Regions from separate parts of the Azonexus caeni genome, predicted to be linked through region 2. Evidence: predicted binding sites of a transcription regulator. Region 2 holds the regulator's gene; the other holds the start of a gene.

Region 1 (6,446 bases), 170 kb from region 2:
AGGGGCCGCTCGACGAGGATTTTCATCGCGGCACGCTGGGTGGCTGGCGCTATCGCGGCCTACCCTGGCAGCAATCTTAGCCGCCGGTGGGCGAGGGCGGCCAGGCCGCCGATGGCGAGCAGGCCGGCCATTCCCAGCGCCAGATGCAGGGTTGAACTCCACAGGGCCGGTGCAATCAAGGCCGCGGCGACGCCGTTGAAACCGGACTGGAAGAAGGTCTGGCAGGACGCTGCCAAGCCGCGTTGGGCGGGGAAGGGGTCGAGCGCGAACAGCGTCAGGTTGGGCATCGCCAATGACATGCCGAGGGTGTAGACGAAAAGCGGCGCGACGCTCCACGGCAGGCCGGGCGGCAAACTCAGGTTGAGCGCCAGGTTGAAGCTGGCGGCGCAGCCCATCACCAGATAGCCGACGGCGATCGTGCGGCCAGGGGCAAGGCGGCCGGCGAGCCGACCGGAGCACCATGAACCGCTCATCAGTCCCAGCATCGCCGGGCCGAACAGCCAGAGGAAGGCGGTTTCCGGCAGACCGAGGTGACGCATCAGGAATACCGGCGACGACAGCACGTAAATGAAGAAGCCGCCGAAATTGAGCGCCAGCGCGGCGCAGGCGAAAAGGAAGCGGGGCGAGCTGAAGACCTTGCGATAGGTGCTGGCGAGATAGGCCGGGCGTAGCGACTGGCGCTTTTCCGGCGGCAGGGTTTCCGGCAGCAGGTGGAGACAGGCGATCAACAAGACGATGGTCGACAGGCTCAGGAAAGCGAAGACCGAGCGCCAGCCGAAAGCGCTTTGCAGCCAACCGCCGATTACCGGCGCAATGGCCGGCGCCAGTGCGAACATCATCGTGATTTGCGCCATCAGGCGTTGCGCGTCGGCGCCATCGTAGAGATCGCGGACGATGGCACGGCTGATGACGATGCCGGCGCCGGCGGTGATACCCTGGATGGCGCGCCAGAACCACAGTTGCCCGATGCTGCTGGCGAGCATGCAGCCGAGCGAGGCGACGCCGAACAGCGCGAGCGCGCCGAGGATCACCCGACGGCGCCCGAAGCGGTCGGCAATCGCGCCGTGCCACAGGGTCATCGCGGCGAAGGAGAAAAGGTAGGCGGACAGCGTCTGCTGCACCTCGATCTGCGTCGCGCCCAGGCGTTGGGCGATGTCCGGGAAGGACGGCAGGTAGGTGTCGATCGAGAACGGACCGAGCGCGGACAGGCAGGCGAGCAGCAGCGCCAGGCCGCGGGTACTGCGGGAGGATGGGGGCATGGAATCAGTCGGCGGCGAAGCGTCGGTACTGGATCGCTTCGGCAATATGGGCAGCCGTGATGATATCGCTTTCCGCCAGATCGGCGACGGTGCGCGCCACGCGCAGCACGCGGTGCCAGGCGCGCGCCGACAGGCCGAGCCGCTTGGTCGCCTGCTGCAGCAGGATGCGGCCGGCAGTGTCCGCCTGGCAATGCGCATCGACGCCAGCGCTGTCGAGACGGGCGTTGGCATCGCCCTGGCGCTGCTGCTGGCGGGCCCAGGCGCGGTTGACCCGCTCCCGGACCACCGCCGAGCTTTCGCCGCTGGCCGTTCCGCTCAGCGCCTCGCCGGGCAGTGCCGGGACCTCGATGATCAGGTCGATGCGGTCGAGCAGCGGGCCGGACAATTTTCCCCGGTAGCGGGCGACCTGCTCGGGCGTGCATTGGCAGCGGGCGTCGCCGTGGTGGCCGCAGGGACAGGGATTCATCGCCGCCACCAGCTGGAAACGGGCGGGAAATTCGGCCTGGCGGGCGGCGCGGGCGATGTGGATGCGGCCGGTTTCGAGTGGTTCACGCAGGGTTTCCAGGACTTTGCGGTCGAATTCGACGATTTCGTCGAGGAACAGCACGCCGTGGTGGGCCAGGCTGATTTCGCCGGGGCGCGGCGGGTTACCGCCGCCGACCAGCGCCGCCGCCGACGCGGTGTGGTGCGGACTACGGAAAATGCGCTGGCGATAGCGTTCGGCGCGGAACTGGCCGACCAGCGACAGCACGGCGGCCGATGCTCTTGCTTCGCCGTCGCTCAACGCCGGTAACAGGCCGGGCAGACGGGCGGCGAGCATCGACTTGCCGGCGCCGGGCGGGCCAATCATCAATAGCGAATGGCGCCCGGCGGCAGCGACTTCGAGCGCCCGTCGCGCCTGCGCCTGGCCGCGCACGTCGGCGAGGTCGGGCGGGGCGTCCGCGGGCGCTGCCGTGGTCGGCGCCGGGGGCGCCAGCGCACTCTGTCCCGCAAGATGGGCGCAGACGGCGAGCAGTGAAGATGCGGCGAGGATGTTGCCTTGCCCGGTCAGCGCCGCTTCGCCGGCGCTCGCCGCCGGCAGGATGAAGGTCTTGCCGTCGCCGGCTGCCTGCAGGGCCATCGCCAGCGCGCCGCGTACCGGGCGCAGTTCGCCGGAGAGCGAGAGTTCGCCAGCGAATTCGTGGCCGTTCAGGCTGGCCGCCGGAATCTGCCCGCTGGCGGCGAGGATGCCGAGGGCGATGGGCAGGTCGAAACGGCCGGATTCCTTGGGCAGGTCGGCCGGCGCCAGGTTCACGGTGATGCGGCGGGCCGGGTATTCGAAGCCGGAATTGACGATCGCGGCACGGACGCGGTCGCGCGCTTCGCGCACTTCGGTGTCGGGCAGGCCGACCAGGGTCAGTCCGGGCAGGCCGTTGGCCAGGTGCACCTCGACCGTGACCGGCGGCGCATCGAGGCCGTCGAGTCCCCGGCTGAGGGCGACGGCCAGCGCCATGAATTTATTGCGGGCTGTCGCTGCGCGCCTTTTCCAGCGCCTCGACGCGGGCTTCCAGCGCCTGCAGGCGCTCGCGGGTGCGGGCCAGCAATTGCGCCTGGATGTCGAATTCCTCGCGGGTGACCAGGTCGAGCTTGCCGAACAGGCCGCCGAGCAGCGCCTTGGCATTCTTCTCGATGTCCTTGGCCGGCGAATTGGCGAGCAGGGCACTCATCTTGTTGCCGAAATCTTCCAGGATCTTGGGGTCGAGCATGGTTTTCCTCCGTGGCCGGCGAGTTTAGCACAGCGGTATTTGCTGCGTTTTACCCCGTCGCTCGTCGCTGGTGCGTAACGGAGTGTAACTGCACCGCCTTGGTGCTCTGTTTCGGTGCGCATTCCTGGTGCGGCGCAGCAAGTCAATGAAAAAGCAGGGAAATGTGATGTTGGCACGGGTCATGCATTAGTGGCAGTACAAAACGTTTTCCTTTTCAATTTTCCTTTACAGGAGAGACACCATGAAGAAATCCCTGATCGCCGCGGCATTGCTTGGCGCTTTCGCAGCACCCGGTGCGATGCAGGTTGCGATGGCCGACGAAGCCAGCCCGCACACCATCACCGGCAACCTGACGCTGGCCAGCAGCTACCGTTTCCGCGGTATCGACCAGACTTTCGGCAAGCCGACGCTGCAGGGTGGTATCGATTACTCCCACGCCAGTGGATTCTACGCCGGTAACTGGAACTCGAACGTTTCGTCGGGTGCGGGCTTTGCCGAAGGTAACCTGGAAATGGACTTCTATGGTGGTTATCGCACCGCCTTCGGCGACGTTGGTGTCGATGTTGGTGGCATCTATTACTACTATCCGGGCTCCCATTCCCAGCCGCTGTCCGGCACCAATGCCAAGCATCCGACTTCGAACGCCAGCGGTACCGTGGACAACACTGAACTGTATGTTGCCGCCAGCTACAAGTTCCTGAGCGCGAAGTACAGCTACTCCGTCGGCGATTATTTCAATCTGCCGAAGTCCAAGGGCACCAGCTATCTCGAATTGAACGCCAACTACGATCTGGGTAACGGTTGGGGTGTCAATGGTCACGTCGGTCACTTGTTCCCGAGCGGCTACAAGTACAACACCGCTGGCTCGCAGAGCATTTCCTACACCGACTGGAAAGTTGGCGTGACCAAGGATGTCAGCGGCTGGCTGGTTGGTTTGGCCTATGTTGGTACCAATGCCAATGGTTCTTGCAGCAGCGGCGAGTTCTACTGCTTCGCCAGTTCGCTGGACAAGTCCGGTGCTCTGGGTAGCAAGACGAAGGATGCCGGTCGTGGCATCGCCGTCCTGTCGGTGACCAAGTCCTTCTGATTCATCAGTCATCTCTCCGCCGTTGCACGGGCCCGGGCGGCGGGGAGATAAAAAAAGTTTTAACCAGTTAGGGGAACACTCATGAAATTCGTTACTGCCATCATCAAGCCGTTCAAGCTTGACGAAGTGCGTGAGGCGCTGTCCGCCATCGGCGTGCAGGGCATCACGGTAACCGAGGTCAAGGGTTTCGGCCGCCAGAAAGGTCATACCGAGCTGTATCGCGGGGCCGAGTACGTCGTCGATTTCCTGCCCAAGGTGAAGCTGGAAGCTGCCGTCAAGGCCGACCAGATCGACCAGGTCATCGAAGCCATCGAGAAGTCCGCCAGCACCGGCAAGATCGGTGACGGCAAGATCTTCGTCTTCGATCTTGAACAAGTCGTCCGCATCCGCACCGGCGAGACCGGCGGCGATGCCCTGTAAGGAGTCGTGACATGAAACGAATTTTCGCAATGCTGGCCCTGCTGGGCGCGGTGACCTTCGGGGCGCCGGCCTGGGCCGAGGAAAAGGCGGCGGATGCCGCGCCCGTGGCCGCTGCCGTTGCCGAAGCGCCGGCCGCTGAAGCCGCTGCTCCCGCTCCTGCCGCTGAAGCCGCCGCTCCGGCGGAAGCGCCGGCCGCTGCGGCGCCGGTTCCCGACAAGGGCGACAACGCCTGGATCATGATCTGTGCCGCATTGGTGATCCTGATGTCGATCCCCGGCCTGGCGCTCTTCTACGGCGGTCTGGTGCGCGCGAAGAACATGCTGTCGGTACTGATGCAGGTCTTCGTCGTGTTCTCGCTGATCTCCGTCCTTTGGGTGGTCTATGGCTACTCGCTGGCCTTCACCGAGGGTAACGCCTTCTTCGGCACGCTCGACAAGTTGTTCCTCAACGGAATCACGATCGAGTCGGTTGGAGCAACCTTCACCAAGGGCGTGGTGATCTCGGAACTGATCTTCGTGATCTTCCAGGGGGCTTTTGCGGCCATCACCTGCGGTCTGATCGTCGGTTCCTTCGCCGAACGCGCCAAGTTCTCCGCGATCCTGGTCTTCATGGTCATCTGGTTCACCCTGTCCTACCTGCCGATGGCTCACATGGTCTGGTACTGGGCCGGTCCGGACGCCTACACCGATGCCGCCGCGGCTGAAGCTGCCGGTGCCACCGCTGGCTTCCTGTTCCAGAAGGGTGCCCTCGACTTCGCTGGCGGTACGGTCGTCCATATCAATGCCGCGATCGCCGGTCTGGTCGGTGCCTACATGATCGGTCGCCGTACTGGTCTGGGCTCGGTTGCCATGGCTCCGCACTCGCTGACTTTCACGATGATCGGTGCCTCGCTGCTGTGGTTCGGCTGGTTCGGTTTCAACGCCGGCTCGGCGCTCGAAGCTTCCGGCGGTTCGGCCCTGGCGATGGTCAACACCTGGGTTGCCACCTCCTGCGCGACGCTGTCCTGGATGTTCGCCGAGTGGATCTTCAAGGGCAAGCCGTCGATGCTGGGTGCCGCTTCCGGCGCCGTCGCCGGCCTGGTGGCGATCACCCCGGCTGCCGGTTTCGTCGGTGTCATGGGCGCCATCGTCATCGGCCTGCTCGCCGGCATCGTCTGCCTGTGGGGCGTCAATGGTCTGAAGCGCCTGCTCGGTGCTGACGACTCGCTCGATGTCTTCGGCGTCCATGGCGTCGGCGGCATCCTCGGTGCGATCCTGACCGGTGTCTTCGCCGATCCGGCGCTGGGCGGTACCGGTGTCTATGACTACGTTGCGAATGCGGTTGGCAGCTACGACATGGTTGCCCAAGTGACGGCCCAGGCCTGGGGCGTCGGCACCGTGATCGTCTGGTCGGGGGTTGTCTCCCTGGTCGCCTACAAGCTGGTCGATATCGCGATCGGTCTGCGGGTGCCGGAAGACGAAGAGCGTGAAGGTCTCGACCTCACCTCGCACGGCGAAAGCGCCTACCACCACTAAGCAGATTCGTAGTCTCTCTCCCTTCACGGGCACCCCAGGGTGCCCGCTTTTTTTTGTTATTCTGGCGCCATGCGCATCGTCCAGATATCCGACCTGCATCTGCAATCCGATCTCCTGTCAGGCGAGATCGATCCGTGGGCGGCGCTGGCCATGGCGCTGACCCGTCTTGCCGGTCTGCAGGCTGACGCGCTGTTGATCAGCGGCGATATCGCCGAAGCGGGTGATTCCGGCTCTTACACGCGACTGGCGTCGATCCTGGCCGGTCTGCCCCTGCCGCTGGCATTGTTGCCCGGCAATCACGACCGGCGCGCCGCGCTGTTCGCCGCTTTTCCCGGGCACTGGGACAATCCCGAAATGCTCTGTCGACGCCTCGATCTTGGGCCCTTGACCCTGCTCCTGCTCGACAGCCTGGTGCCGGGCA
Region 2 (6,446 bases):
CGAGGCGGTGGGCGATCATCGCCTCAGGCCAGTTGCGTTGCAGGCGGCTGATCACGCAGTCCTGCTTGTCGGCGCCGCGACCGGGCACGGAAAGCAGTCCGCTCGGCTTGTCGACGACCAGCAACTGGTCGTCGACATGGAGGACGACGGGATCTTCGGTGGGTGGGCAGTAAGCCTGCATGTTCAGGAACGGCGGTCCGGGATGCTGCAGCGGGCGTCGCGGAACGGCCCACCGCCATAAGTCCAGCCGCTACCAGGCGAGGTCTGCAGGCAGACTGTCGTCCCGTCGATCTTGCTGAACCAGCGGTGCCAGCTTGCCGGACGAGCCTGGGCGGCGAGAATGGAAAGACCGAGCAAGGTCGGGATCAGGTAGCGGAGAAGACGATATTTCATGATCGATATACTGTATAGTTGTACAGTAAATACTGTCCGTCAGGCAGGGGCGCAAAGCATACACCCCTGAGTGTGGCATTCGGCAGCGAATCGATTTGCCATTGGCATGTTCGCTGCCGATGGCGCATCATGATGCAGCCAGCAATTTTTGTTCCATCCCTGGCCCCTGTGCCATAATCCGCTCAACGTTTCGAGGTAAGAACATGGACGACAACAAGGCAAAGGCGCTCGCCGCAGCGCTGCAACAAATCGAAAAGCAGTTCGGCAAGGGCTCCATCATGAAGATGGGCGATGCCGAGATCGACGAAGGCATTCAGGTCGTGTCGACCGGCTCGCTCGGGCTCGATCTGGCGCTCGGCGTCGGTGGTCTGCCGCGCGGTCGTGTCGTCGAGATCTACGGTCCGGAGTCGTCGGGCAAAACCACGCTCTGTCTGCAGGTCGTCGCCGAGATGCAGAAGCTGGGCGGCGTTGCTGCCTTCATCGATGCCGAACATGCCCTCGATCCGCAATACGCGCAGAAGCTCGGCGTCAATGTCGGCGACCTGTTGATTTCGCAGCCGGACACCGGTGAGCAGGCGCTGGAGATCGCCGACATGCTGGTACGCTCCGGTTCGGTTGACATCATCGTCATCGACTCGGTCGCCGCCCTCACCCCGCGCGCCGAAATCGAAGGCGAGATGGGCGACCAGATGGTCGGCCTGCATGCCCGACTGATGTCGCAGGCGCTGCGCAAGCTGACCGCCAACATCAAGAAAACCAATACCCTGGTCATCTTCATCAACCAGATCCGGATGAAGATCGGCGTCATGTTCGGCTCGCCGGAAACCACCACCGGCGGCAACGCGCTCAAGTTCTACGCCTCGGTGCGCATGGACATCCGTCGCATCGGCGGGATCAAGAAGGGCGACGAGGTGATCGGCAACGAGACCAAGGTCAAGGTGGTCAAGAACAAGGTGTCGCCCCCGTTCCGCGAAGCCATCTTCGACATCCTCTACGGCGAGGGCATTTCCCGCGAGGGCGAGATCGTCGAGATGGGCGTCGCCCACAAGCTGATCGACAAGTCCGGCGCCTGGTATGCCTATCAGGGCGAGAAGATCGGTCAGGGCAAGGACAATGCGCGCGAGTTCCTGCGCAGCCATCCGGAAACCGCCCGCGAAATCGAGGCCAAGATCCGCGAGGCCGCCGCCGCCAAGGTGCTCAAGCCGACCCGTTCCGCCGCTGGAGATGACTGAACTGCGCAATCGCGCCCTGCAACTTCTGGCCCGGCGGGAGCACAGCCGGGCCGAACTGCATGCCCGACTGGCCACCCAGGCCGAGTCCGGCGAGGCGCTGCTGGCGGTGCTCGATGCCCTGGAGCAGCAGGGGCTGCTGTCCGACGATCGCTATGCCAGGCAACGCGTGGTCGCCCATGCCGGGCGCTACGGCAATGCCCGTCTGCGGCAGGAACTGAAGCAGCGCGGTATCGGCGAGAGCGAGATCGAAGCGGCGCTGCCGGAAGCGGGCGATGAAGTAGAGCGCTGCCGGGCAATCTGGGCCAGGAAGTTCGGTCAGCCGCCGGAAACACCGGAAGCGCGTGCAAAACAGACGCGTTTCCTGCAGTATCGCGGCTTTTCCCATGAAGCGATCCGCCATGTCCTGCGTGGAGTCGAAGACGAATGAGCCTGCCGTCAGCCACCCTGTCCGCCCATAACCTCAAGAAGCGCTACAAGGCGCGGACCGTCGTCGAGGATGTTTCCTTCGAAGTCAGGTCAGGTGAGGTGGTCGGTCTGCTTGGCCCGAACGGCGCCGGCAAGACTACCTGCTTCTACATGGTCGTCGGGCTGGTGGTCGCCGACGGCGGCGAGGTCTATATCGACGAGGAGCGCCTGACGCATCAGGCGATGCATGCCCGCGCTAGGCTCGGGCTCTCCTATCTGCCACAGGAAGCGTCGGTGTTCCGCAAGTTGAACGTCGAGGAAAACATCCAGGCGGTGCTCGAACTGCAGAAGCTGTCGCCCACCGAGATCGCTGCCCGTCTTGAGGAGTTGTTGAGCGAACTGCACATCGGCCATGTCCGCCACGTCAATGCGGCGGCGCTTTCCGGCGGCGAGCGGCGGCGCGTCGAGATTGCCCGGGCGCTGGCGACCAACCCGCGCTTCATTCTGCTCGACGAACCCTTTGCCGGTGTCGACCCGATCGCCGTGCTGGAAATCCAGAAAATCATCCGTTTCCTCAAGGAACGCGGCATCGGCGTCCTGATTACCGACCATAATGTTCGCGAGACCCTCGGCATCTGCGATCACGCGGTGATCATCAATGCCGGCCATGTCCTGGCTTCTGGACGGCCGGAAGAAATTGTCGACAACGAAAGCGTGCGCAAGGTATATCTGGGTGAACATTTCCGGCTTTGACCTCTTCGTGACCAGACCATTTCCGCAATGAAACCGGCTCTCCAGCTCAAACTCTCGCAACATCTCGCCCTGACGCCGCAACTGCAGCAGTCGATCAAGCTGCTGCAACTGTCGACGGTCGAGATGCAGCAGGAGATCGAACGCTACCTGCTGGAAAATCCGATGCTGGAGCGTGACGACGACGGCCCGACGGAATCGTACGCGGCCGCCCAGCAATTCGATTCACCGGACAAGACGAGCCAGACGGATAACACTGCTGCGCCGGAAAGCCGCGAGGACGTCCAGGGCGAGCCGCCGATGACGCCTGACGACGTCGACGACGACCGCTGGTCGAGCGATGCCGGCACCTTTACCGGCGCCGGGCGCGACGAGGACGACGATACCGACCCGCAGGACAGTCACGCGGCCAATGTCAGCTTGCGCGAGCATCTCGGCTGGCAACTGGGGATGACCCAGATGTCGGAACGCGATCGCAGTCTGGTCCGTTTCCTGATTGAGGCGCTCGACGACGACGGTTACCTGGCGACGCCGCTCGAGGAACTCTGGGAAACGCTGCCCGCCGAGTACGAAGTCGAACTCGAAGAACTCGACATCGCCCTGCGCCACATCCAGAACTTCGATCCGACCGGTGTTGGCGCCCGCGATCTGCGCGAGTGTCTGCTGCTGCAGCTCAAGGTCGAGGAAGATTGCGCCGAGCGGACGCTGGCCATGGCCATCGCCGACAAGCACCTGGAACTCCTGGCTGCCCGTGACTTTGCGCGGATCCGCCGGCTCACCGGTTGCGACGACGAAATCCTCAAGGGCGCCCACGAGCTGATCACCAGCCTCAATCCGCGGCCGGCTGCCGGCTATTCGCAGATTGAAGCCCGTTACATCACGCCCGATGTCATCGTCAAGAAACTCAAGGGCAAGTGGACGGCCTACATCAACCCCGATGCCTACCCTCGCCTGCGTATCAACCGTTTGTACGCGGAAATCCTCGCCAAGCAGCGGCGCGGCAACGGCAACCTGAGCGGCCAGCTGCAGGAAGCGCGCTGGCTGATCAAGAACGTCCAGCAGCGTTTCGAGACCATCCACCGCGTCACCCAGGCCATCGTCGACCGCCAGCGCCAGTTCTTCGAGCACGGCGAAGTCGCGATGCGGCCGCTGGTCCTGCGCGAGATCGCCGACCTGCTCGGTCTCCACGAATCGACCATTTCACGCGTCACGAGCCAGAAGTACATGGCGACGCCGCGGGGAATTTTCGAGCTCAAATACTTCTTTGGCAGCCACGTATCCACCGATACTGGCGGTGCCTGTTCTGCCACCGCCATCCGTGCCCTGATCAAGCAATTGATTTCGGCCGAGGATGGCAAGAAGCCCTTGTCGGATAGTCAATTATCCGAAATACTAGGCCAGCAGGGAATCGTCGTTGCCCGACGCACGGTCGCCAAATACCGCGAATCGTTGAACATCCCGCCGGTCAATTTACGAAAGACCCTGTAGAGAGAGGAGAAAAAATGAATCTGCAAATCAGCGGTCATCACATTGAAGTCACCCCGGCGCTGCGCGAATACGTCGAGAACAAGCTGGAACCCGTCCTGCGTCACTTCGACAAGGTTACCGGCGTCAGCGTCGTGCTCTCGGTTGAAAAGCTCAAGCAGCAGGCGGAAGTCACCCTGCACGTGCCGGGCAAGGATATCCATGTCGAGGAAGCCGGCGACGATCTCTACGCGGCGATCGATGCGATGTTCGACAAGCTCGACCGTCAGGTCCAGAAATACAAGCAGAAGGTGCAGGATCACCACCGTGGTGAAAAGCCGTCGCAGCACCTAGAAGGCGAATAAGCCGGCCCTGACCGCAGTCGTTTCCGGCTGCGGTCTCTTTGCTTCAACACTCTCCCATGAACCCCTTAGACAACATTCTGACTGCCGACCAGGTCCTGCTTGATTTGGATGCGAGCAGCAAGAAACGTGTTTTCGAACAGGCCGGGATGCTTTTCGAAAGTCGTCTCGGCATGGCCCGTACGCAGATTTTCGACAGCCTGTTTGCCCGTGAGAAGCTGGGCTCCACCGGCCTCGGCCAGGGTATCGCGATCCCGCACGGCCGCATCAAGGGCCTGAAACAGGCGGCTGGTGCGCTGATCCGGCTGGCCACGCCGATTCCCTTCGACTCGCCGGACGGCCGACCGGTAACCCTGCTTTTCGTCCTGCTGGTACCGGAACAGGCGACCGAGGAACATCTGCAGATCCTGTCCGAGCTGGCGCAACGCTTCTCCGATCGCGCTTTCCGCGAAGCCCTGCTGGCAGCTCCCGACGTAGCGACCGTTCTCTCCCTGTTCAAGAAATCCTGATTCCGCGCCGTGCGCCACATCAGCCTTGAGCAGCTATATCAGGACAACCGCGAGCAGTTGCTGTTCAACTGGGTGGTCGGTCAGCGCGCCGACCGCCGGGTCGAACTGAAGGCGGCCAGCAATTACGGCGCCGACGTCGTCGGGCACATCAACATCATCCACCCGGAACGCCTGCAGGTCATGGGGCAGGCCGAGTACGACTGGGCGATGCGCATCGGCGAACGCCGTTTCGGCCAGTTGTTCAGTGACCTGCTGTCGGCCAGGACGCCGGCGATGATCGTCGCCGACGGACTCAAGCCGCCTGATTTCGTGCTCGAAGCCTGTCGCCTGGCCGATGTGCCGTTGATCCTCTCGCCCAAGCACTGTTCGGCTGTCATCGATCACCTGCGCATCTATCTTTCCGCCCGCCTCGCCGACACGGTCAGCCTGCACGGTGTGTTCATGGACGTGCTCGGCATGGGCGTGCTGATCACCGGCGATTCCGGGGTCGGCAAGTCGGAACTGGCGCTCGAACTGATTTCCCGCGGCCATGGCCTGGTGGCCGACGATGTCGTGGAAATGGCGCGCATTGCACCGACCACGATCGAGGGCCGCTGCCCGGGCATGTTGCGCGATTTTCTCGAGGTACGTGGGCTTGGGCTGCTCAACATCCGGACCATCTTCGGTGAAACGGCGTCGCGCCGGAAAATGAAGCTGAAGCTGATCGTCCATCTGCAGCGGACGATCGCTGCCGAAGATGCGCCACGCTTGCCGCTCGATGCCCAGACTCAGGAAGTGCTGGGCGTTCCGGTGCGCAAGGTGGTGATTCCCGTCGCCGCCGGGCGCAACCTGGCGGTACTTCTGGAAGCGGCGGTACGCAACACCATCCTGCAGTATCGCGGGATCGATTCGATGCAGGATTTCATTGACCGGCAGAGCCGGGTGATGAACGACGAAACGCTTTGAAAAGCGGCGTTGCCGCGCTGCTTACAGGTGTTCGAATTCGATGCGCTCGGCGGCCGTATCGTTGGCCGAACTGCCGAAGCAGATGATGCCTCTGCCGTCGAGCAGGGCCTCGTGCTTACGCACCATGATTTCCCGCCTGCCCTGCAGGGTCAGGAAGCTGCCGTTGGTGCTGGTGTCGACCAGATAATACCCGTCGTCACGGCGCTCGATTCGGGCATGCAGGCGGGAGACGCGACGGTTCTCCACCAGCAGCTTGCATGAGGGGTCGCGTCCCAGGCTGATCACCGGCGCTTTCGAATCGATCAGGTAAGCCTGTCCCCGGTAACGCAGACAGAGTCGTTCGGCGATCCGCGGTGCATTTTGCGGCCCGAACATCGAATGATGCT

What was found. The regulator sigma-54, encoded in region 2, starts transcription at its own class of promoters, with help from an activator protein. The targets are predictions, from matches to a motif close to TGGCACGCTTNCTGCTNA.
Region 1: a site for sigma-54 is predicted at 3,175-3,192, ahead of ACLIIZ_RS00235 (TorF family putative porin). Genes of this name have one in related genera too.

The regions. Positions count from the first base shown of each region.
Region 1 covers NZ_JBKJAD010000001.1:40,492-46,937, reverse strand. The annotation lists gene ACLIIZ_RS00255 (rhodanese-like domain-containing protein) at 1-80, shown strand, start outside; gene ACLIIZ_RS00250 (multidrug effflux MFS transporter) at 60-1,259, opposite strand; gene ACLIIZ_RS00245 (YifB family Mg chelatase-like AAA ATPase) at 1,264-2,751, opposite strand; gene ACLIIZ_RS00240 (accessory factor UbiK family protein) at 2,756-3,004, opposite strand; gene ACLIIZ_RS00235 (TorF family putative porin) at 3,246-4,091, shown strand; gene glnK (P-II family nitrogen regulator) at 4,173-4,511, shown strand; gene ACLIIZ_RS00225 (ammonium transporter) at 4,523-6,025, shown strand; gene ACLIIZ_RS00220 (metallophosphoesterase) at 6,095-6,446, shown strand, end outside.
Region 2 covers NZ_JBKJAD010000001.1:206,960-213,405, forward strand. The annotation lists gene ACLIIZ_RS00895 (pseudouridine synthase) at 1-181, opposite strand, end outside; gene ACLIIZ_RS00900 (hypothetical protein) at 184-393, opposite strand; gene recA (recombinase RecA) at 597-1,625, shown strand; gene recX (recombination regulator RecX) at 1,618-2,052, shown strand; gene lptB (LPS export ABC transporter ATP-binding protein) at 2,049-2,783, shown strand; gene ACLIIZ_RS00920 (RNA polymerase factor sigma-54) at 2,811-4,268, shown strand; gene hpf (ribosome hibernation-promoting factor, HPF/YfiA family) at 4,283-4,609, shown strand; gene ptsN (PTS IIA-like nitrogen regulatory protein PtsN) at 4,666-5,115, shown strand; gene hprK (HPr(Ser) kinase/phosphatase) at 5,125-6,060, shown strand; gene ACLIIZ_RS00940 (FHA domain-containing protein) at 6,082-6,446, opposite strand, start outside.